2 regions of the Bacillus sp. N12A5 genome follow, and region 2 is predicted to be linked to the other one. Evidence: riboswitches for the same ligand, from Rfam matches in the RefSeq annotation. Region 2 holds a riboswitch; the other holds the start of a gene.

Region 1 (10,396 bases), on a different contig from region 2:
TGGCGCCTGTGCAAAGTACGGATGGAAATCGTTAATCCAAACAGTTCCCATTCTCAGGCGTGCTGCTACGCGTTCACACTTTTCAATATCTTTTGACCATACCGCTCCGGCCAAGCCGTAGATGGTATCATTTGCAAGCGCGATTACCTCTTCTTCCGAACTGAAGGTTTCGACGGTCAATACAGGCCCGAAAACTTCTTCCTGAACAATTCTCATGTCAGATTTACAGTTTGAGAAAATAGTAGGTTCATAGAAAAAGCCGTTTTGCAGCGCAGGGTCTTCCGGTCGTTTTCCTCCTGTCTCCAGCTTCGCGCCTTCTTCTATCCCGATCTCTACATATTTTTCTACTTTTGCCCTGTGCTCCGCCGAAATAAGCGGGCCGCTTTCTGTCTCTGCGTGAAAACCATTTCCGAGTTTTATGCGTTTTGCCCGTTTAACCAGCTCCGCCAAAAATTGATCATGAATGGCATCTTCAACAAGCAAACGCGAACCGGCTGAGCATACTTGGCCGGCGTGGAAAAATACAGCGTTTAATGCCTGATCGACCGCAACCTCTAGATCTGCATCCTTGAAAACGATATTTGGATTTTTTCCGCCAAGTTCAAGCGCAATTTTTTTGACGTTTCCGCTTGCCGCCCGCATGATTTTTTTGCCTGTTTCGATTCCACCCGTAAACGAAATCAAATCAACATCTTTGTTTGCAGCAAGCTCGTCACCCACTGTGGCTCCCGGTCCCAGAACAAGATTTGCGACACCTTTTGGAACGCCGGCTTCTTCCATCAGCTTAAAGACTTTGATTGTCGTCAGCGGCGTGATCTCACTCGGCTTCATGACGATCGTGTTTCCTGCAGCCAGTGCGGGCGCGATTTTCCAGCTTGCTTGCAGGAGCGGATAATTCCACGGCGTAATCTGGCCGCAAACCCCAATTGGCTCTCTGATGATTTTGCTTTCTGAATCAGGGATTGGAGATGAAATGATCTCTCCGCCATCTTTGTCTGCTAATCCGGCGTAATATTGAAAAACATTAGCGATATCGTCCATATCGGCCTTGCTTTCTTCGAGTGTTTTTCCCGTATCAAGCGATTCAAGCTCAGCCAGCTCATCAAGATCGCGCCTGATTAATTCCGCAATTTTCAGAACAATGTTTCCGCGTTCTAGCCCGGATAGAGATGGCCATTCTCCTTTGTCAAATGCTTTTCGCGCGGCTGCTATTGCCTTGATGGCGTCCTCTCGCCCTCCCTCGCTTACGGTTGCAATTTCTTCTTGATTAAATGGATTAATAATGCTGCGGATCTGCTCTTTTTCGGCACTGATCCATGCTCCGTCAATGTATAATGTTTGACTCATATAAGCCTCCTTGACGTAAATAAAGTTTGTTAAATAAAAATTTAACGTTTTTAACAACCTTAATCTAACATATGGTTTTTAAACTGTCAAAGCCCCATTTAATTTTTCATTTTGACTTTTCTTTATGTTTCGTTAAGATAAAGAACATAAAGAAATAACTTAACGAATTTAATTTTCTAAAGGAAAAGAGGGTCAGTATGGATGAAAATCCAGAAGTTACAGCTATAGAACAGGCACGGGATCTTGTTATCGACTCCATTGCTGAAACGATGGATCTTTACGGAATTACCCGCAGTGTCGGGATTTTATATGGGACGATGTATATGAGGGATGAAATGACGCTTGACGAAATGCGCGAGGAATTGCAAATGAGTAAGCCAAGCATGAGCACAGGTGTCAAAAAGCTTCAAGACTTAAATGTAGTGAAAAAGACATTTCATCGGGGCATCCGCAAGCATACATTTGTGGCTGAAAAAGATTTCTTTAAATTTTTCACTAATTTCTTTCCGCCTAAATGGGAGCGGGAAGTCCAAGTAAATGTAGCAGCGATTGAGGAAGCTCAGGCAGATTTACAAAAGATTTTGAGCAAGGAAGGTCTCAATGAGGATGTGAAAAATGAAGCGCTGCAGCTATACGAGCAGCTGGAAAGCTCTAAAGCCTACTATGACTGGCTGAAACGGCTTGCTGAATCGGTGCAGAGCGGGGAAATTTTTAAGTTTATACCGATCAAGGAAAAGTAACACAGAAAACGCCTGGGAAGCCGGGCGTTTTTTTGTCCGTTTATACGTAATTACTACAAATTTGAAAAATACGGGAAAAACACCCCATTTACTTCCAAAATATTTGATGGTAATTTTATGTAGGTAAAATTTGTATTTGGCCGTTCAGAGGAGGTGAATAGCGGGCAGGCCTGTCTATTTCATAACTATTTAGGGGGAATTTGATTATGAAACGCAAATTATTATCTTCTTTGGCAATCAGTGCATTAAGTCTCGGTTTACTCGTTTCTGCACCTACAGCTTCTTTCGCGGCTGAATCTAAATCACCTTCAGCTCATACTGAGTCTACTATGAGAACACAGTCATCAGCTTCATTGTTTGCCACAATCACAGGGGCAAGCAAAACTGAATGGTCTTTCTCTGATATTGAATTGACGTATCGCCCAAACACGCTTCTCAGCCTTGGCGTTATGGAATTTACATTGCCAAGCGGATTTACTGCAAATACGAAAGACACGTTAAACGGAAATGCTTTGCGTACAACACAGATCCTCAACAACGGGAAAACAGTAAGAATTCCTCTGGCACTTGATTTGTTAGGAGCTGGCGAATTTAAATTAAAACTGAATAACAAAACACTTCCTGCCGCTGGTACATATACTTTCCGTGCGGAGAATAAATCGTTGAGCATCGGAAATAAATTTTACGCAGAAGCCAGCATTGACGTAGCTAAGCGCAGCACTCCACCGACTCAGCCATGCGGCTGCAACTAATCTAAAAAAGACCGGTTAAGCCGGTCTTTTTTATCTTTCCCTCCCCTTTTTTTCTCTCATCCACGTTATTTTTTTCTGGTCTAAATTTTAAATTGACAAACACTTGAAACAGGAGTAAATTCTTGAGTGTTCAATTTCATAAAGTCTCTTTTACCGCTTAATCAAACACGAACGGGGGAACCAACGATTGGCTGTTTTATTAACAGCATTGGGGGTGAATCTTACTAGGTAAGAGGGGGTACTCTGAATCCCTAATCCGACAGCTAACCTCGTAGGCGTATACAGAGAGGAGGTCTATTATCGGCCATTCTTTGCAATGGCCTTTTTTGCTTCAAAAACGTTAATTCACTAAGGGAGTTATGAACATTGGGAAGAATTAAAAATAAGCAATTTGCCGTAATCGGGCTGGGCAGGTTTGGCGGAAGCATTTGCAAAGAGCTGCACAGAATGGGCCACGAGGTCCTTGCGATTGATATAAACGAGGAAAAGGTAAATGCGTATGCTTCTTACGCAACTCATGCGGTAATTGCCAATGCCACCGAAGAAAACGAATTGCTTTCATTAGGAATACGCAATTTTGAATATGTGATTGTTGCCATTGGAGCGAATATTCAAGCAAGCACGCTGACCACCCTTTTATTAAAGGAGTTTGATATTCCGAATATTTGGGTGAAGGCTCAAAACTATTATCATCATAAGGTGCTTGAAAAAATCGGTGCTGACCGCATTATTCACCCTGAAAAGGATATGGGCGTCAAAATCGCACAAAGCCTTTCTGATGAAAATGTTTTGAATTACATTGATTTATCTGATGAGTACAGTATTGTCGAGCTGCTGGCAACGCGCAAGCTAGATTCAAAGTCGATTATTGATTTGAACGTAAGAGCAAAATACGGCTGTACGATCCTGGCCATTAAACATCATGGAGATATTCGTCTATCCCCATCACCTGAAGACATCATTCACGAACAAGATTGCCTGGTGATCATGGGACACAAAAAGGATATTAAACGTTTTGAAAACGAAGGGATGTAGACAAAGGTGACACTGCAAAAGGATAAAGTGATCAAATGGGTTCGGTTTACACCGCCTCAAGTGCTTGCACTTGGTTTTTTTCTTACCATTATTATCGGTTCCGTGCTGTTATTGCTTCCGATTTCCACAACGAAGCCAGTGACATGGATAGATGCCCTTTTTACTGCGGCTTCCGCTACAACTGTAACAGGGCTTGCAGTTGTCGATACCGGCACACAATTTACACTTTTCGGACAAACGGTTATCATGGGGCTGATTCAGGTCGGCGGGCTTGGATTTATGACATTTGCCGTTTTAATCGTCATGATATTAGGGAAAAAAATCGGATTAAAAGAGCGAATGCTTGTCCAGGAAGCCTTAAACCAGCCGACAATTGGCGGTGTCATAGGCCTTGTCAAAGTCCTGTTTTTGTTTTCGATCAGTATTGAATTGATAGCAGCACTCATTTTATCCATCAGGCTTGTGCCTCAGTATGGCTGGTCATCCGGCTTGTTTGCCAGTCTGTTTCACGCGATATCTGCTTTTAACAATGCCGGGTTTTCGTTGTGGCCTGATAATTTGATGGGCTACGTTGGCGATCCTACAGTGAATCTTGTGATTACTTTCTTATTTATGACAGGAGGGATCGGATTTACGGTTCTGTTTGACATTATGAAAAATCGCCGATTTAAAGCTTTTTCTTTACACACAAAGCTCATGCTTACAGGAACGCTGATCTTGAATGCAATTGCTATGGTTGTGATCTTTATATTAGAGTACAGCAACCCCGGCACGCTTGGCCACCTGCATATAGGTGATAAATTATGGGCTTCCTATTTTCAGGCAGTGACGCCGAGAACCGCAGGCTTCAATTCCCTCGATTTTGGAAGCATGAGAGAAGGAACCATTGTATTCACTTTATTTTTGATGTTTATCGGAGCAGGAAGCGCATCTACGGCGAGCGGCATTAAGCTGACTACGTTTATCGTGATTTTAATGTCTGTGATTGCTTATTTGCGAGGTAAAAAAGAAACGGTTATTTTCCGCCGTTCCATTAAATATCCGATTATCATTAAAGCTTTAGCTGTCAGCGTCACCAGTTTGTTCATCGTGTTTTTAGGGATTTTTGCCCTGACTATCACAGAACAAGCGCCATTTATTCAAATTGTGTTTGAAACCTTTTCTGCATTCGGAACTGTCGGTCTTACAATGGGGCTTACTCCCGAACTGACGGCAGCTGGAAAGTGTATCATTATTGTCATCATGTTCATCGGAAGAATTGGTCCTTTAACGTTCGTTTTTTCATTTGCAAAAACAGAGCAATCAAATATTCGTTACCCTGACGGCGAAGTGTTTACGGGGTGATAACAAAAAATCCGGCGTCCAGGCGCCGGATTTTTTTATGATTCGATATGAGATTGATTTTGTCTTTTTTCCTGCTCTGCGATGATTTCGTTATCTTCCGCGTTGTCGCGGGTCACTTTTTGTGTAAGAATCGCACCGACTGCTACAAGTATCATAACGGCAATGTAATACCCTTTTTCATTGAGTTCCAGGTTATCAGCATTATAGAGTCCGATACTAAACAAAAATACTCCCGCAAAAAAAGTAAAATAAGCTAATACTGTAAAGGCAACCGTGTTTCTACGTCTATATTTCTGCACCTTTGTTCCCTCCTGAAAGCATAGTCAATAAGTGATAACTTCGTGGAATATTATACCTCAAATTCCCCGGAATGGAACAAAAAATTAAAAATACCAGTAAAAAGGGATCAGGTTGCTTCCTTTATTTCAACAGCTGAATCATCAACCCAGCCGATGAGTTTATCATTGATTTGAAATTGGTACCACACTGACTCGCCCTTCTGCTTTTTAGAAACAACCTTTATATCCTTGCCGACGTAAGATTGGGCAGAGGTCAATCTGATAGACTGATCATCAGTAGAGGGCTTGGACCATACGTCCTGAACGGCACTGTCTTTGATAGAGCCGTTTAAATCCACTGATTTCAGGGATGGGTTTACCTCATCGTACTTATCTAAATCGTATTTTTCCACAATGCCGCTGATTTTGTCAGCGTAGTCAGGGTCTGTAGCATATCCTGCTGTTTGCAAGGCGGTTGCCGCTTCCTTATAATTCTCAGCATCAAGCACCGGTTTATACTTCTTTTTATTCCACGATGTGCCGCGGACAAACAATTGGGCGTGGTCATCCATCGATTCAAAAAACGTGCTGTATTTGCGAAACTTCGCGCGAATGGTTTTTCTTTTCCCTTTTTCAAATTCATCCGTTTCCATCGTAACATGATGGCCTTTATAATTTCCTTTTACGCCAAAAAGGTTGTTGGCCTGAGCAGCAAGCTCACTGTTCCCCCAGTCTGACTCGAGAATGGCCTGAGCAATCGTAATGCTGGGGAGGACATGATATTTCTCATACAGAATTTGTGCATGTCCGGACAGGCTGTCAATAAATACTTGCTGTTCATCAATTTCTTCAGGTTCTTTCGATGTTTCAATCGGCTTTGATAAAGTTGTTGCTAAAACAAACAGGGCCAGCGGAATTGATACAATAAAAAATAGTAAAATGAAGAGTTTGCGTTTTTTTAGTTTTTTACGGGCCATGAAAACCTTCCTTTAAGTTAAAAGATTGCGAATGTAAAAGAATCTACCTTTTAGAATTTTACTTGCACTTCTAATATTTTTCAATTCTTTAGGGATATAGTCGGGAAAAGATTGCAAACAAAAAACCTTTTTCCTGATGGAAAAAGGTTTTGATCATGTATCTAATTTTGTCAGCCTGGGCTGTTTAAACTTTCTGAGTGCATTCCGATATTCTGTATCATGTATCACTTTATGAGAAAGTCCTTGTGCTGAAACGGCTGGCTTTTCCGCAGACGGTTTCGCTTGATCATGCGGTTTATGAGCAAGCTTGTGCCCCATACCAGTGGCGTTCATACAGAATGAGAGACAAACGAGCAGCACGCTCAGGACAAAAGAAATGAAGAAGAGATCATGATAAGCAGTCAGCATAGAATCCTGCAGCGAGCCGCTTTGTCTGGCAGCATCTTTTTTCGTGAAAAAGCCGATGAGGATTGGCACTCCCATATAGACAAACAATCTGAAAAACTGAACAGCTGTCATTCTCTTGACCAAATCTGGCAGCGGTCCGCCCATAGCCGCTCCCATCAGCCCTGCGGCGACTGTCAGGCCTGTTCCCGCTGCAAGCATGATAAACAGTGCCGCGAACATATAAAGAGATGATCGATCCTGCATATGCAGCCATTGAAAATTCACAAACACGAGAATGAGTCCGCCGATAATACCGAGCATCCCTGGTCCGACTTTATCATAAAACAGAGCGCTCAAAATGGCAGCGATCGCCACGCCGATTAAAAGAGTCAAGTTTAGGAGAATGAGATGCGCCTGAGAAATATCATACACTTGACGGAGCAAGCCTTGAAAAGCAGACAGGCTGACAGCTACCGTGATCGTCCCTGCAGCGATGATAAATAACCCGAGCACCGGTTTTGGCAGCAGCATCAGTTTAATAGAAATAAACGGGTTTTTCACTTTATATTCCACAATCAATAAAGCAAGGAGCAAACATAACGCAATCCCGAAACCTGTCCATACATAACCTGATGAAAGCCCCCATTTTTGCAGAAAAATGAATGTAACCGCTGAGGTTGCGGCAAGGCAAACAGATAAAATGATTCCCGCACTATCGAGCGGCTGTTCTTGTTCTGCTGCCCCATGATGCTCATCATGAAGAAAGAAATAGCTCAACGCGACTCCGATCAGTGATAGTGCGCCAAAGATGCAAAACAGCCATCTCCAGTGGCCATAGCTTGTTGCAATTGTTCCTAGGATCGTACCGATGATAACAGAGCCATAAAATCCCCCGATCAGCACCAGCAGTGCATAGTTTCTGCGGTCAATCGGAAATGACAGAACAAGCATTGGAATCATAATCATTAGCATGACACCTGTAGCCGCTCCCTGTAAAAAGCGCCCTGCCGCCATCCATGCAACATCATTTGAGCATGCAAAGAGCAGTGAACCAAGTATAAAAACGGATAAAGAAGTCAGATAGATCAGACGGGCACCGAATGTTTTCCTCAGCAGCGGTCCTGCCGGAACTAATAAAGCAAAGGCCATATTGCCGATCAATATTGGATTTACTGATAGGAAGCCGCTTGTTCCAACCGTCTTCTGAACAAGGCCTTGAACTGACGACAATGCTGTGTTAGACATCAATCCCGGCCCGACCGCTAAAACAGCGAGCAAAGAAATCACCCAATAATGTTTTGTCTTCATGTTGTCATTCCTTCCTATATGAATACATGCGAAACACATCATTTATTGGAACCAAAAGAAGCTAATAGATTTTGCATACCATTAGCTTTCATTCTAATATTCTCCCTTTCGGGGGAAATGATATTATTTTATTATAATTATGTGAATGAATGAGCATATACTCAAACATTATTTCAAATCAATTGTGTTTTGTCAATGGAGTAAATTTCATGCACAACATAAAAAGTCTGAAAGCTTTTCCCCGATATTGTGTTTTGGAGCCAAGGGGGCTAGAACTGCACTTATGGATCTCTGCTCGTTACATCAAGCAAATTAAAGCAGGCCGTTTTACCCCTTTCAATCCACTATTCCTACTAATAAACTCGAATAAGTTGGTGATAAGACAACATTTTGGCCGCACATTTTTTTGTGTTCACTGGGTGTTTGCCGCCTCTAAATTGTGGATGGGTAAATACCATGAATTAATCTGCGAAATACCCATTGCTAGTCAACTTTAAATCAACCGGGAGGCAAAAAAGAATGGAACTGCATGAGTGTATCCAAGACATTTTTAGCGGCTTAAAAAAACCATCGGTTAAAGATCTGACAACTTCATTAAAACAAATTCCAAACGCATCAACATTGATTCAGCCGTATATTAAGGAACCGGACCAGTACGCTTACGGCCGTAATGCGATCTTTAGAAACAACGAATTGGAAGTTATCGTTATTAACATTCCGCCACACAAGGAGACAGCAGTCCACGATCATGGTCAATCCATTGGTTGTGCAATGGTGTTAGAAGGAAAACTGCTCAATTCTATTTATCGATCAACCGGTGATCAAGCAGAACTCTCCAATTCATACTTTGTCCACAAAGGAGAATGTCTTATCTCAACCAAAGGTTTAATTCACAAAATGTCCAATCCTGCATCTGAACGAATGGTGTCTCTTCATGTTTACTCCCCCCCTTTGGAGGACATGACGGTCTTTGAAGAACAAAGTGGTGTATTGGAAAAATCATAATTTACAGGTGAACGGTTGACTTTGACTTCGGATCATCCACAGAAGAGTTCGGCATTTTTCAAAACAAAAAAACCCTTATAGAATAAGGGTTTACAGGTATGGAGCCTAGCGGGATCGAACCGCTGACCTCCTGCGTGCAAAGCAGGCGCTCTCCCAGCTGAGCTAAGGCCCCGTATGTAACGTCATATTTATTATAGATGATTTTTTTTTGAAAAACAAGCTGTTTCCTCTTGAATATGACAGAAAAAAATAAGGCTCCACAAGAGCCTTATTTTTCGATTTACATCATAATGAAAAGTAAAATCACACCGAGAATGATTCGGTAGATTGCAAATGGGACAAGTTTAATTTTGTTAATCAGTCTTAAGAAGAAACGGACGACAAACAATGCGACAACAAAGGCACAGATGAAACCGACGATGAAAAACGGCATCAGATCCGAGCTTAAGCTGTCCCAATGCTTCACGAGGCTTAAAAAGCTGGCTCCCATCATGATCGGCATCGCCATAATAAACGTAAAGTCGGCTGCCGCTCGGTGGTTTAATCCGAGAATAACGCCCCCGGAAATCGTTGAACCGGAGCGCGAGAAACCTGGCCAAAGGGCGAGACATTGGAATAAACCGACCCCTATCGCCTGCTTATAGGAAATGCGGTCGAGGGTGTCTGTTGCTGATTTCCGTTTATTTACCCAATCAGCAAACAGCATCAGGACTGCCCCAGCGATTAAACCGAAGGCCACAGTTTTAACGGAAAATAAATATTCATCAATGTAATCCTCAAACAAAAAGCCGAGAACAGCTGCAGGCACGAGCCCGACGGCAATTTGCGCAATGCTTAATTTATGTCCCTGTTCCTGGTCGCTTGTAATATTCTTTTTCAGACCGAGCAAATTCAAAATTCTGTCTTTAAAAACGATCGCTACTGCTAAAATGGAACCTAGCTGAATAACCACTTTGAATGAATTGGCAGCTTCTTCTGACATCAGATTGTTTGATTTCAGCCAGATATCGTCTACTATGATCATATGTCCTGTCGAAGAAACCGGCGCGTACTCTGTTAATCCTTCTACGATTCCTAAAATGGCAGCTACAAACAATTCCCATAGAGTCATGATTTTAATTCTCCCCATTAGACATTTATTTTTTACATAACGGGAGCTTTCCATAAATGGAAAGCCCGTCTTATATAACTATAAACGAAAATCACACTTTATGACCTGACGT
Region 2 (10,396 bases):
ATCAAGCATAAAGACGGCTGGGCGGTCAAAGCCGAGGATGCCAAACGTGTGTCTGAGATCAAGGATACAAAGAAAGAAGCCATTGAAAGGGCAAAGGAGATCGCAGCGAATAAAGGCACTGATGTCATTGTTCATTTGGCTGACGGCAGCGTACAGCGAAAGATCAAAACAGGATCGTCATAAAGCAATATGCTTTTCCGTGTTTCGGATTTGGCAGGATCGGTTATTGATCAGTAAATCATTTATGAGAGGTGAGCATAATGCTTAGCTTTTTGGTTTCATTAGTCGTAGCTATCGTCATCGGATTAATCGGTAGCGCCATCGTGGGAAATCGGATGCCGGGAGGAATTTTCGGCTCTATGATTGCCGGTCTGATCGGCGCATGGATCGGACACGGGCTCCTTGGCACTTGGGGACCTAGCCTCGGCGGCTTTGCTATTTTCCCGGCAATCATTGGGGCCGCCATCTTCGTATTCTTGCTGAGCCTCGTATTCCGCGGACTGCGGAAAGAAGCTTAAACCTATTTAATACAGGGGGCATCGTTTCGAACTGAAACGATGTCTTTTTATTTATGGGACCTTATCCGAATTCCTACATATCATGTTACATAACAGGGGAAAATTTGAGAGTGTATTTTAAACATCTTCGGTTGACAAGAAACCCGGATGGTCATATGATGTAGATAAAATAATTTGGTTTAAGGAAACTCTTTGTTGTATGGCAAAAACAATCAGAATTCAGGTGAGACATGATGAACAAGGACATCACAGCACAATCTCCCCGTTCCAAAGCAGTCCAAGATGCGCTTGACGGGAAAAGCAGAGGATTCAGAGGACTGCTCCCATTTCTGGGCCCTGCGTTTATAGCAGCCATCGCCTATATTGATCCCGGCAACTTCGCAACGAATATATCGGCGGGTTCTAAATACGGATATATGCTGCTATGGGTGATTTTATTTTCTAATATCATGGCGCTTTTAATCCAATCACTTTCCGCCAAACTCGGTATTGCGACAGGCAAAAATCTGCCTGAGGTTGCCCGCGAAGAATTCCCGAAGCCTGTCTCCATCGGATTATGGATTCAGGGCGAGCTGGTCATTATTGCAACTGATCTGGCGGAATTTATCGGAGCGGCTCTGGGACTGTATTTGCTGTTCGGCATCCCGATGCTTGAAGCGTCAATTATAGCGGCGATCGGCTCTTTCGCGATATTGGAGCTTCAGCGCCGCGGTTATCGCTCACTTGAAGCCGGAATTGCCGGTATGCTGTTTGTAGTGGTAATCGCCTTTGCACTGCAGACCTTTTTCGCAAAGCCTGATGCCGCGTCAGTGATGAAGGGCCTTTTTGTTCCGGCGTTTCACGGCACTGACAGTGTGCTTCTCGCAGCGGGTATTCTCGGCGCAACCGTTATGCCGCACGCCATTTATTTACACTCTGCCCTTACACAGCGGCGGGTGGTCGGCAAAACGGATGCGGAACGGAAAAAAATCTTCAGATTCGAATTTATTGATATTTTAATAGCGATGTTGATTGCAGGTGCTATTAATGCGAGTATGCTGATTGTGGCTGCCGCTCTATTTTTCAAAAACGGGCTGTTTGTCGAGGATCTTGACGTCGCATTTCAACAATTCGGGCAACTTGTCAGCCCTGTGTCAGCGGTTTTATTTGGGATCGGGCTGCTCGTTGCTGGACTATCCAGCTCGTCTGTCGGCACACTGTCAGGCGACGTGATCATGCAAGGATTTATCAACTACCGCATCCCGCTGTATGTACGGCGTTTTATCACGATCATTCCGCCGATCCTGATCATCGCGTCAGGCGTCAATCCGACGACCGCTCTCGTGCTGAGCCAGGTTGTACTCTCCTTCGGCATCGCGTTTGCCTTAATCCCGCTTATTATGTTTACAAGCAATAAACGGATTATGGGGCCGCTTATCAACGCCAAATGGGTCACAGTAGTGTCCTGGCTGATCGCTGTATTGATCGTCGCTTTGAATGTGTTTTTAATTATTGATACGTTCCGTTAGAAAAAAACCGGCTGTTTGAAGGCCGGTTTTTTTCTTGTTGTCCAAAGCTCGTTCATATCCTTTTTGACAGAAATTTGTTATGATAGAAGAAAAAATCGGAGTTTTGATAATGTCAGTATTTATTCTGTTTTATTTGTGGATTGTACCTATTGTAATCGGAATTTTATGTTCTGTTGCTGCCTATAAATCCAAGGGAAAAATGAGAGTCGCGCCCGGCATTGCCATGATCGTGCTCAGTATCATCTCCTTGATCACCGCGTTTACGGCCGGACACACGAATTTCCACGTGTTTATCGGCGGCATGTTTTTATTCGGCACCTTATTGGTTGGTTCTGCATTTCCGTTCTTTTTCGGGCTTAAGAAAAAAGAGAAATAGCTCGGTAAGGTTTGACAAGAATAAACATATGAAACATACAAGGACAAATGCATCTTTTTGCTGTGAAAAAAGATGCATTTGTCCTTTTTTTCGTTTGGAGGTTTGGAGTATGGCGATAATGAGGAAAGGCTTCTAAATCATTCCTGAACATATAACGATAATTTTTAGGCGTAAACATGTTATTCTCCTCTTACAAAAACCACATGTATTTCCAACGCAAAAAAACAGGGGCTTCTAAGGGCCCCTGTTTTTTAGAATAACCGTTTCAAACTTTTCTTCAGTGACGGCATTTCGATTTTTTGGTTTTCAAAGAAATTTTTCAGCATGTACTTGCTAAAGCCTTTTGCCTGTCCGTAGGTGATTTTGCCAGGCAGCGGCGGTTCATTTCCGATCATGACGTCCACAACGGTCGGCTGGTCAGAGTGCAGCGCCTCATGGAAAGCCGGCGCAAGCTCTTCCGCTTTGGTCACTTTGATGCCCTTTGCTCCGCAGCTTTCTGCAAATGCGGCATAGTCGACATTTTGAAGTTTTGTGACATAGTCGATATTGCCTTTGACCTGCTGCTCATATTCGATCATGCCAAGATTTTCGTTGTTTAAAATCACAACGGTGATCGGGAGCTTGTATTTGACTGCGGTCGGGAGATCCTGCATGACCATAGAAAAGCCCCCGTCACCGCAGACCGCGATCGCCTGTCGCTCCGGTTCGGCCAAGCTTGAGGCAATTGCTCCCGGCAGTCCGCAGCCCATTGTCGCAAGCCAGCTGGAAACAATGAAATCCTGGTTCGCGTTCATTTTGAAATGACGTGCCATCCAAACGGTAACAGTGCCGACATCTACAGAGAGCACTGCATCTTCGGCTGCCGCTTCCTGAAGGCGTGCCACGACCTGCTGGGGTTTAAGCGGTGTTGCCGCCTCTGTCTCATCTTTTTCAATTTCGTTCCACCAATGCTGCATATGTTCCGTGCAGGCATTCAGGAATCTTCTGTCTTCCTTCCGTTCAATATACTCTGTCAATTCACGCAGACCCAGAGCCGAATCACAAACAAGGCCTGCTGTCACCGGATAGCGCTTTCCGATTTTCGCCGGGTCTGAATCAAGCTGGATCGCCGGCGTGTCATCAGGCAAATAATCGCGGTACGGAAATGAAGTCCCGAGCATGATTAATAAATCACATTCCTCCATTGCCTCGTAAGCCGGCTTTGTGCCGATCTGCCCGAGGTTGCCGAGAAAATGCGGATGCTGATCGGGAACAACGCCTTTTGCCGGAAGCGTGACAACGATCGGGGCGGCCGCTTTGTCTGCAAACTCCAGCAGCTCGCGTTTCGCCTTTTTCATTCCCTGCCCCGCCAAAATAATTGGCTTCTTGGCGTTATTTATATATTGCGCACAAGTGACGAGCTGTTCTTTTTTCGGCTCAAGATTCCCTTCAATATAGACTGGTGAAGTGTACACTGGTTCTCGTTTGATTTTCTCCGCAAACAAATCATCTGACACGCTCAATACCGCGACGCCTTTTTTGCTGTAGGCGGTGCGAATCGCCTGATTCAAGAGATCCGGCAGCGATTCTGCGCTATGTACCTCCCTGTTGAAGACAGCCACGTCCTCAAACATTTGCTCAAGCTTGATCTCCTGAAAATAATCCCGTCCTACCTCGCCTGATGAGACCTGTCCTGCAATCGCCAGCACAGGGGCGCCGTCCGCTTTTGCATCATATAAACCATTTAATAAGTGAACCGCACCCGGCCCTGCGATCGACAGGCAGACGCCGATCTTGCCGGTGAGTTTTGCCTCAGCCGCGGCTGCCAGCGCTGCCACCTCTTCATGGCGGGTTTGAATGAATTCCAACTGATTTCTTTCGTGTCTTAATTCTTCAATAAATTCATTTATACTGTCTCCGGGGATGCCGTAAACATGATCAACTCCCCATTGCTCAAGCAGTTCTGCCATTGCTTGTCCTGCAGTTTTGTGTGCCATGACGTATCCTCCTTTTTCCTTTTTTCAATACCACAGGAGAAAGGCTTTAAAACCCGGAGACTTTATCGTTTGCTAAGTCTTCTTTTGAGCAGGTCAATCGCCGCAAGCATGCCGCAGTCCTTGAGAGTGACATTTACATCTCGAGCACCATTCATGAAATCTTTGATTTGCCTTTTTCGGTTTGGCACCATAAAAAGCGGCAAACGCTGCGGAGAAAACCACTTCAAACCTGCTGTCTCCATGCCGTTTGCAATTGCTCGTCCACCTGTTATGTTTCCCGGCAAACACATACTGTTCATCTTGAAACTTGGGTCTTTGATAGACACCAATTTTTGCTGAAAGCATTGCGTTGTACCCCGTTTCTTCCAATACCTCCCTGACTGCAGCTGCCTCTGCTGTTTCACTAAGATCAACCCTGCCGCCCGGCAGATCCCATAAAGGAACGTCTTTTCGTTTAACCAGCAGAATCTGATGCTTCTCGTTCGATAGAATGACAAATGCGCCTTGTGTATCCATTTTACTTCTCCTCTTTTTCCGCAAAAAAAGACCAAGGTGATCCCCTTGGTCCTAGATCTTTACTTTTTAAAATGATACGGCAGTGTGGCAACGATTATGTCCTTTTTCCAGAACAGCCGAACTCTGAGGAGGAAGGCTGATTGGTTGTGAAGGATGGTGTGCCAGCGTTTTTTCGTAATAAACTGCGGAAACAGCACCATGACGGAAAACTGCTCCTTCTTCGCTTTTGCTTCTACTGTTTCCAAAAACTTATCAAACGGATGGACAAGGCTTCTGTACGAGGAGTGAAGCGTAACGAGACGCACTCCGTTATTGAGCTCTTCCCAGCGCTTTTCGACTTTCTTTTCCTGTTCTCTGTCAAATGACACGTGAACGGCAATCACCTGATCGGACAATGACTTCGCGTATTGAATCGATTTTTGCACAACGGTGGTGACACCGGCTACAGGCACAATCACAACCGTGCCCTTGATTTCTTCCGGCTGTTTGTCTACGATGCGAAGCTGTTCGCCGACAGCGGTGTAATGATTTTTAATCGCAAAAAACAACAGAACGACGATAGGCATAAAGATTAAAACAGGCCATACAACATTAAACTTCGTCACAAACAGGATCGACAGAACCATAAACGATATCAAAGCGCCGCAAGAGTTGATCAGCATTTTTCCGATCCAGCCCTTTGGTTTTTGCTTGATCCATTTGATGCACATGCCGGTTTGCGAAAGCGTAAATGGAATAAATACGCCGACAGCATATAACGGAATTAAGTGCTCTGTCTGTCCGCCGAATAACAGGATGAGCACAATGGAAGCAACGCCTAAAAAGATAATCCCATTTGAGAAGCCTAGGCGGTCGCCTCTGACTGTAAACATACGCGGCATATATTGGTCTCTCGCCAGGTTGAAGGCAAGCTGCGGGAAGGCTGAAAATCCCGTGTTTGCCGCAAGAATCAAAATAAGCGATGTGACACCTTGGATGACATAGTAGAACACATTCCGCCCAAAGGTTTCGGACGCAATTTGTGAAACCACCGTTTCATCAGGCTTTGGCGCCGTTCCATATCCGTATGCCAACACTGTAATGCCGGCAAACAGAATGGCCAGCAAAATCCCCATCATTGCAAGCGTTCTTGCTGCATTTCGTGCAGGCGGGTTTTTGAATGCAGGAATCGCGTTAGAAATGGCCTCAACCCCGGTCAGCGCTGAGCAGCCAGATGAGAAAGCCTTCAGCAGTAAAAACAGCGTAATACCCGCTACCGGTGTGCCGAGCGGTGTATGATGGACTGGCTGGTCAATTTGCCCCGTCATGAGTTTAAACAACCCGACTGCAATGAGCACCAAAAGCGCCACCACAAACAGGTAAACCGGATAGGCAAGAATTGATGCCGATTCCGAGAGTCCGCGCAGGTTCAAAATCATAATGACTAACACCAGAAAAACAGCGATCGGCACATGGTAATCATGCAATGCAGGAAAGGCTGACGTGATGGCGTCGGTACCTGCGGAAATACTGACTGCTACTGTTAAAATATAATCGACAAGCAGTGAGCCGCCTGCGATCAATCCCGGCTTTTCACCGAGGTTTTCTCTTGAAACGACATACGCCCCGCCGCCCTGCGGGTAAGCGTAAATAATCTGCCTGTATGAAAGAATCAGTGCGAGCAGCAATATGAGAACGCCAACCGCAATCGGAATAGAGTACCAAAATGCGGCAGCACTGATTGTTGCCAAAATGATCAAAATTTGTTCTGTCCCGTATGCAACAGATGACAGCGCATCTGAGGAAAGCATTGCCAAGGCTTTTAATTTCGTCAGCTTTTGCTCTCCAGCTGCTTGAGATTTTAATGGTTTCCCAATCAAAAAACGTTTGATTGAATGATACATCGATGTCTTCCCCTTTTTATTACTCATTTTTCAATGAAAACAATAAACCATCAGCATCCTGCTCTCACATTTTGCAATAGTCCTTTCTGCTATGATGTCTCTGTATGCGATTTACATTCAAAAAAATGAACGGCAAAAAACACAGAGGCAAACGGATGCCCCTGTGCCATTACATCGAACACAGGTTTCATTCATCTCCTCTCACGAACGCTTACGAGGTTAGCTGACGGATTCGGGCATATGAGAGTTAGCCCTACCTAAAAAGGATTCACCCCAACGGCAAAAAAGCCGTTCTGATTGGGTCCCCCGCTCTGATTTCAGATTAAGCGATTTGTTTTATAAAAGAGATCATACTCCCGTTCTCGCACGTTGTAAAGGGGCTTTCGGCTGGACGAGAAAAAATAAAATGACAGGTTCCACAAATGGAATTTACATACCAAAAACAAAAAAACAGAGGCTAGATTGCCTCTGTTTTATTCTGTATCTGTCTTTCTTTTTCTGCGTCTTATTACGGCAATCCAAATGAACACTGCCGCAACCACCATAATGAGGGCCAGCACACCAATATACATCCATTTCTGGTTATGATCCTGGGATGGCTGTTCTGCGCTGGAACTGTTTGCTTCTGATTTGAGCTGCTGGTGGTTTGTAAACACCTGCTGGCTATTTGTTTCATTCACGACGGTTGATGAGTCATCGGTGCTGTTCAAATAATTAATGATTTCTTTCGTGACGGCCGTGCCATTTCCTGCTGACGGTGCAAAGACGGCCATTGTGTAGCCTGAATCCCAAATAGATGCTTGGGTAAATGCTACTTGTTTTGTCGTCTCATTCAGCATCTCAAACCCTGATACATCAAACGAACCGTTCTTCGCTTGCGGCACAAGCAGATCTGATGATTTCTCCTTTAGAAGAGGAAATTGATTGATGCCCCCTATGAAAATGAGGTTCCGCCCCTTGGCATCATTTGCTGTTACGTCAGATGATTTCTTTATCGTATATGAATGCTGTGCTTCGCTGCCAAAGGACTCTGTTACGAGAGAAAGCTCCTTAAGCTTCGATTGGCTTACGTTATCAGGAAGCAGAATCAGCGTTGTCTGTTCCTGATGTCCGGCGTAAGGAAGCGGCCACTCTTGAAAATCTGCTGACGGAGACATGCCTTTGATGGCGTATGATAATGTACTGTTTTTATCGATAAAAACCCACTTTTCTTCATCAGTCGTATTGCAAGGGTTGTTTTCCTTTAAACCGGTCGTGACAAACTGAATATCAATGTAGCGGTTTTTTTGCAACAGCTTAGGGTCCACTTTCACTGTGACATGATAGAATCCGTTTTTATCTTCTTTTCCTAATTCATCAAGCCGGACCGAGTGCGGCTGGCCGTTGATCATCACTTTCAGTTCTGCAGCCTGAGAGGCTGACTCGTTTTCAGCCGTTGAGGCTTGAATCGTTTCGGACTTCTTTAGTTTAAGCGACAGCTTCGCTGATTGTTTTTGATCTAAAACCGCCGATGCAGGGTAAAAGTAATGGGCGGAAGATGTTTTGTCAGCTCCAATTGTGATGTCATCCGCTCCAAAATTTTCGAGAGTCAGCTTATTGCTTTCCTTTTTATCAGCCTGCTGAAGTTTGCTGATAGAGAGTGTATCGCCGCTGAGCTGGCCTGTGTAAGCTTGATCCGTAATGACGCTGATTTTTTCAGTGAGAACGTCAGCGGACGCCGCTTGCGCAAACAGAACCGGCTGCTGTTTTCCCCCTGCTTTCAGCACCCGCTCCGCAAGCAGAAGGTTTTCTCCTTTTGCCTGTAAGCCGGCCTGTTTCATCAGCTTTTTCACCTTGCTGTTCCAATGCTTGTCCACCCCGATGAAAATCGTCGGCTTGTCGATTTTTTTCAGTTCAGATTCCGTGAGATACGAAATGCTGACACTGCTGTCCACGGTTTTTAAATACCCCTCTGTTTTCACTGCGGCTTCAATTTCCGCCGAACTTGGGTCATCTGGTATGACAATAGCGGTTTTTTCCGCTGTATTTCCCGATTGGGCGAAAGGATACGGATAATGGTCCAGCGATGTTCCTTTCGCTTCACTGCTGTCTGCCAGCGTCAGGCGGCTGTCCGGATAAATTTTGATCCAGTTGCCGGACGTATCCTGTCTGACGCACACGCCCTCTTTCATCACGCCGTAAAATTTCAGCGATACATTGTGATAGCCTTGAGATGACTGGCTTTTATTCAGGTCCAGCTTCACTGTTTTCCGTTTGGCATCGCCATCAAGCTTTAAGGTTTTGACCGGTTCATCGTCAATGACAGCCGTTAATGATGATGGAGAAATTAAAAGATTTGATGCCTCGTACTCAATCACCAATTGCTGATTGCCTGAAGAAGCGCCTGCCGGGATTTGATACGTCAGCTCTGCGCTGTCTTTTGAGCCGTACAATGTAATCAGGTCGCTTGTCAGCACCTGCTGTTTGGCTTGTTCTTGGCTGCTTTTTCCAAGAAGCGCGCCGCTGACCTGCACCTCTTTGGCAAAAGCCGTTTGTCCGGCCATCGCCAGCAGCATGAAGCTTGTAAGAAAAATCATTATTTGTTTCAAAAAGGTCACCCGCTCTTATGTTGATTGTATCGTTCTGTTTTGTACCATTTAACCTCCTGCTTGAATAAACGGTGCTTGATTTCTACGAATAAAGAATAGATGACAAGCACAATCCAGGCCTGCGAGTATGTGAAGTACATGAGAAATACGATAAAAAAGTTTTGCTTGTTCATTTCTGTTTTTTCAATGCTCAACGTAATCATGACCTCCGTCATAAATAAGAAAAACGCCAAAATCCAGAGAATCATTGCCAAAAATCCAATCGACAATTTTAAATCATAAAACAGATTGACGACAAAAATCGTATTTGACATGATCACGCCAAAGAAAAATAAGAAGTACGTAAAGAAAAAATAAAACAAATCAAAGATAATCCGTTTTCGTTTCAGCTTGAAAAACTGCGCCAAAAATTTGAGCACGACATATTGATTCCCGCGCGCCCATCTGGTGCGCTGGCGCCACCACACCTTCCATGTTTCCGGCTCCTGCTCCCACGTGATGGCGGCCGGGAAAAAGCGGATGTGATAGCCGAGATTATACACCCGGATGGTCAGCTCGGTATCCTCAGCGAGCGCTTTGTCATCCCAGCCCCCGAGCTTTTCGATAATGCTTCTGCGGATCGCGAAGTTGGTGCCTGGGATCGTGGCGATTTTGAACCACTTCCATCTGCCTCCCTGGGCCATCCACTGAAAACAGATCGTTTCGATATTAATAAACCTCGTCAGCAATGTTTTTGCTGCATTGATGACGCGGAATTTCCCTACCACGGCGCCTGCCTTTTCGTCATTCATCAGGCCGAGCACGAGATAATACACGGCCATTTTCTCAGGCGTGTTGTCGGCGTCATATACACAGATCACATCGCCGTTCGATTCGGCAAAACCGGAGTTCAGTGCAGAGGATTTGCCTTTTCCTGCATTTGGCGGCTTCGTAATCACCATTTTGATGAAATCGTATTTCTCGGAAAATTCATTGACGATATCACCCGTCCGATCAGATGAATTATCATTAACGACGATAATCTCCAGCCG

Evidence for each region. Region 2 has a riboswitch for cyclic di-AMP ahead of kimA (potassium transporter KimA). Riboswitches for the same ligand answer to the same signal wherever they lie in the genome.
Region 1: linked by a shared signal. The riboswitch ahead of ktrA (potassium uptake protein KtrA) and the one ahead of kimA (potassium transporter KimA) in region 2 are both predicted to bind cyclic di-AMP.

What each region holds. Positions count from the first base shown of each region.
Region 1 is NZ_JALAMR010000011.1:6,622-17,017, forward strand. It holds gene betB (betaine-aldehyde dehydrogenase) at 1-1,347, opposite strand, end outside; gene cudC (choline uptake/conversion transcriptional regulator CudC) at 1,545-2,087, shown strand; gene bslA (biofilm surface layer hydrophobin BslA) at 2,294-2,839, shown strand; cyclic di-AMP (ydaO/yuaA leader) riboswitch at 2,984-3,133, shown strand; gene ktrA (potassium uptake protein KtrA) at 3,206-3,874, shown strand; gene ktrB (Ktr system potassium transporter KtrB) at 3,881-5,218, shown strand; gene MOC09_RS13555 (YiaA/YiaB family inner membrane protein) at 5,254-5,517, opposite strand; gene lytG (exo-glucosaminidase LytG) at 5,625-6,473, opposite strand; gene MOC09_RS13565 (MFS transporter) at 6,627-8,168, opposite strand; gene MOC09_RS13570 (cysteine dioxygenase) at 8,688-9,173, shown strand; tRNA gene MOC09_RS13575 (tRNA-Ala) at 9,273-9,345, opposite strand; gene MOC09_RS13580 (undecaprenyl-diphosphate phosphatase) at 9,454-10,284, opposite strand; gene MOC09_RS13585 (AI-2E family transporter) at 10,376-10,396, opposite strand, start outside.
Region 2 is NZ_JALAMR010000018.1:33,972-44,367, forward strand. It holds gene MOC09_RS17680 (DUF2188 domain-containing protein) at 1-183, shown strand, start outside; gene MOC09_RS17685 (GlsB/YeaQ/YmgE family stress response membrane protein) at 261-518, shown strand; gene MOC09_RS17690 (Nramp family divalent metal transporter) at 749-2,026, shown strand; gene MOC09_RS17695 (hypothetical protein) at 2,136-2,402, shown strand; gene MOC09_RS17700 (pyruvate oxidase) at 2,654-4,378, opposite strand; partial or broken gene MOC09_RS17705 (NUDIX hydrolase) at 4,441-4,894, opposite strand; gene kimA (potassium transporter KimA) at 4,954-6,777, opposite strand; cyclic di-AMP (ydaO/yuaA leader) riboswitch at 6,971-7,116, opposite strand; gene MOC09_RS17715 (cellulose biosynthesis cyclic di-GMP-binding regulatory protein BcsB) at 7,251-9,365, opposite strand; gene MOC09_RS17720 (glycosyltransferase family 2 protein) at 9,371-10,396, opposite strand, start outside.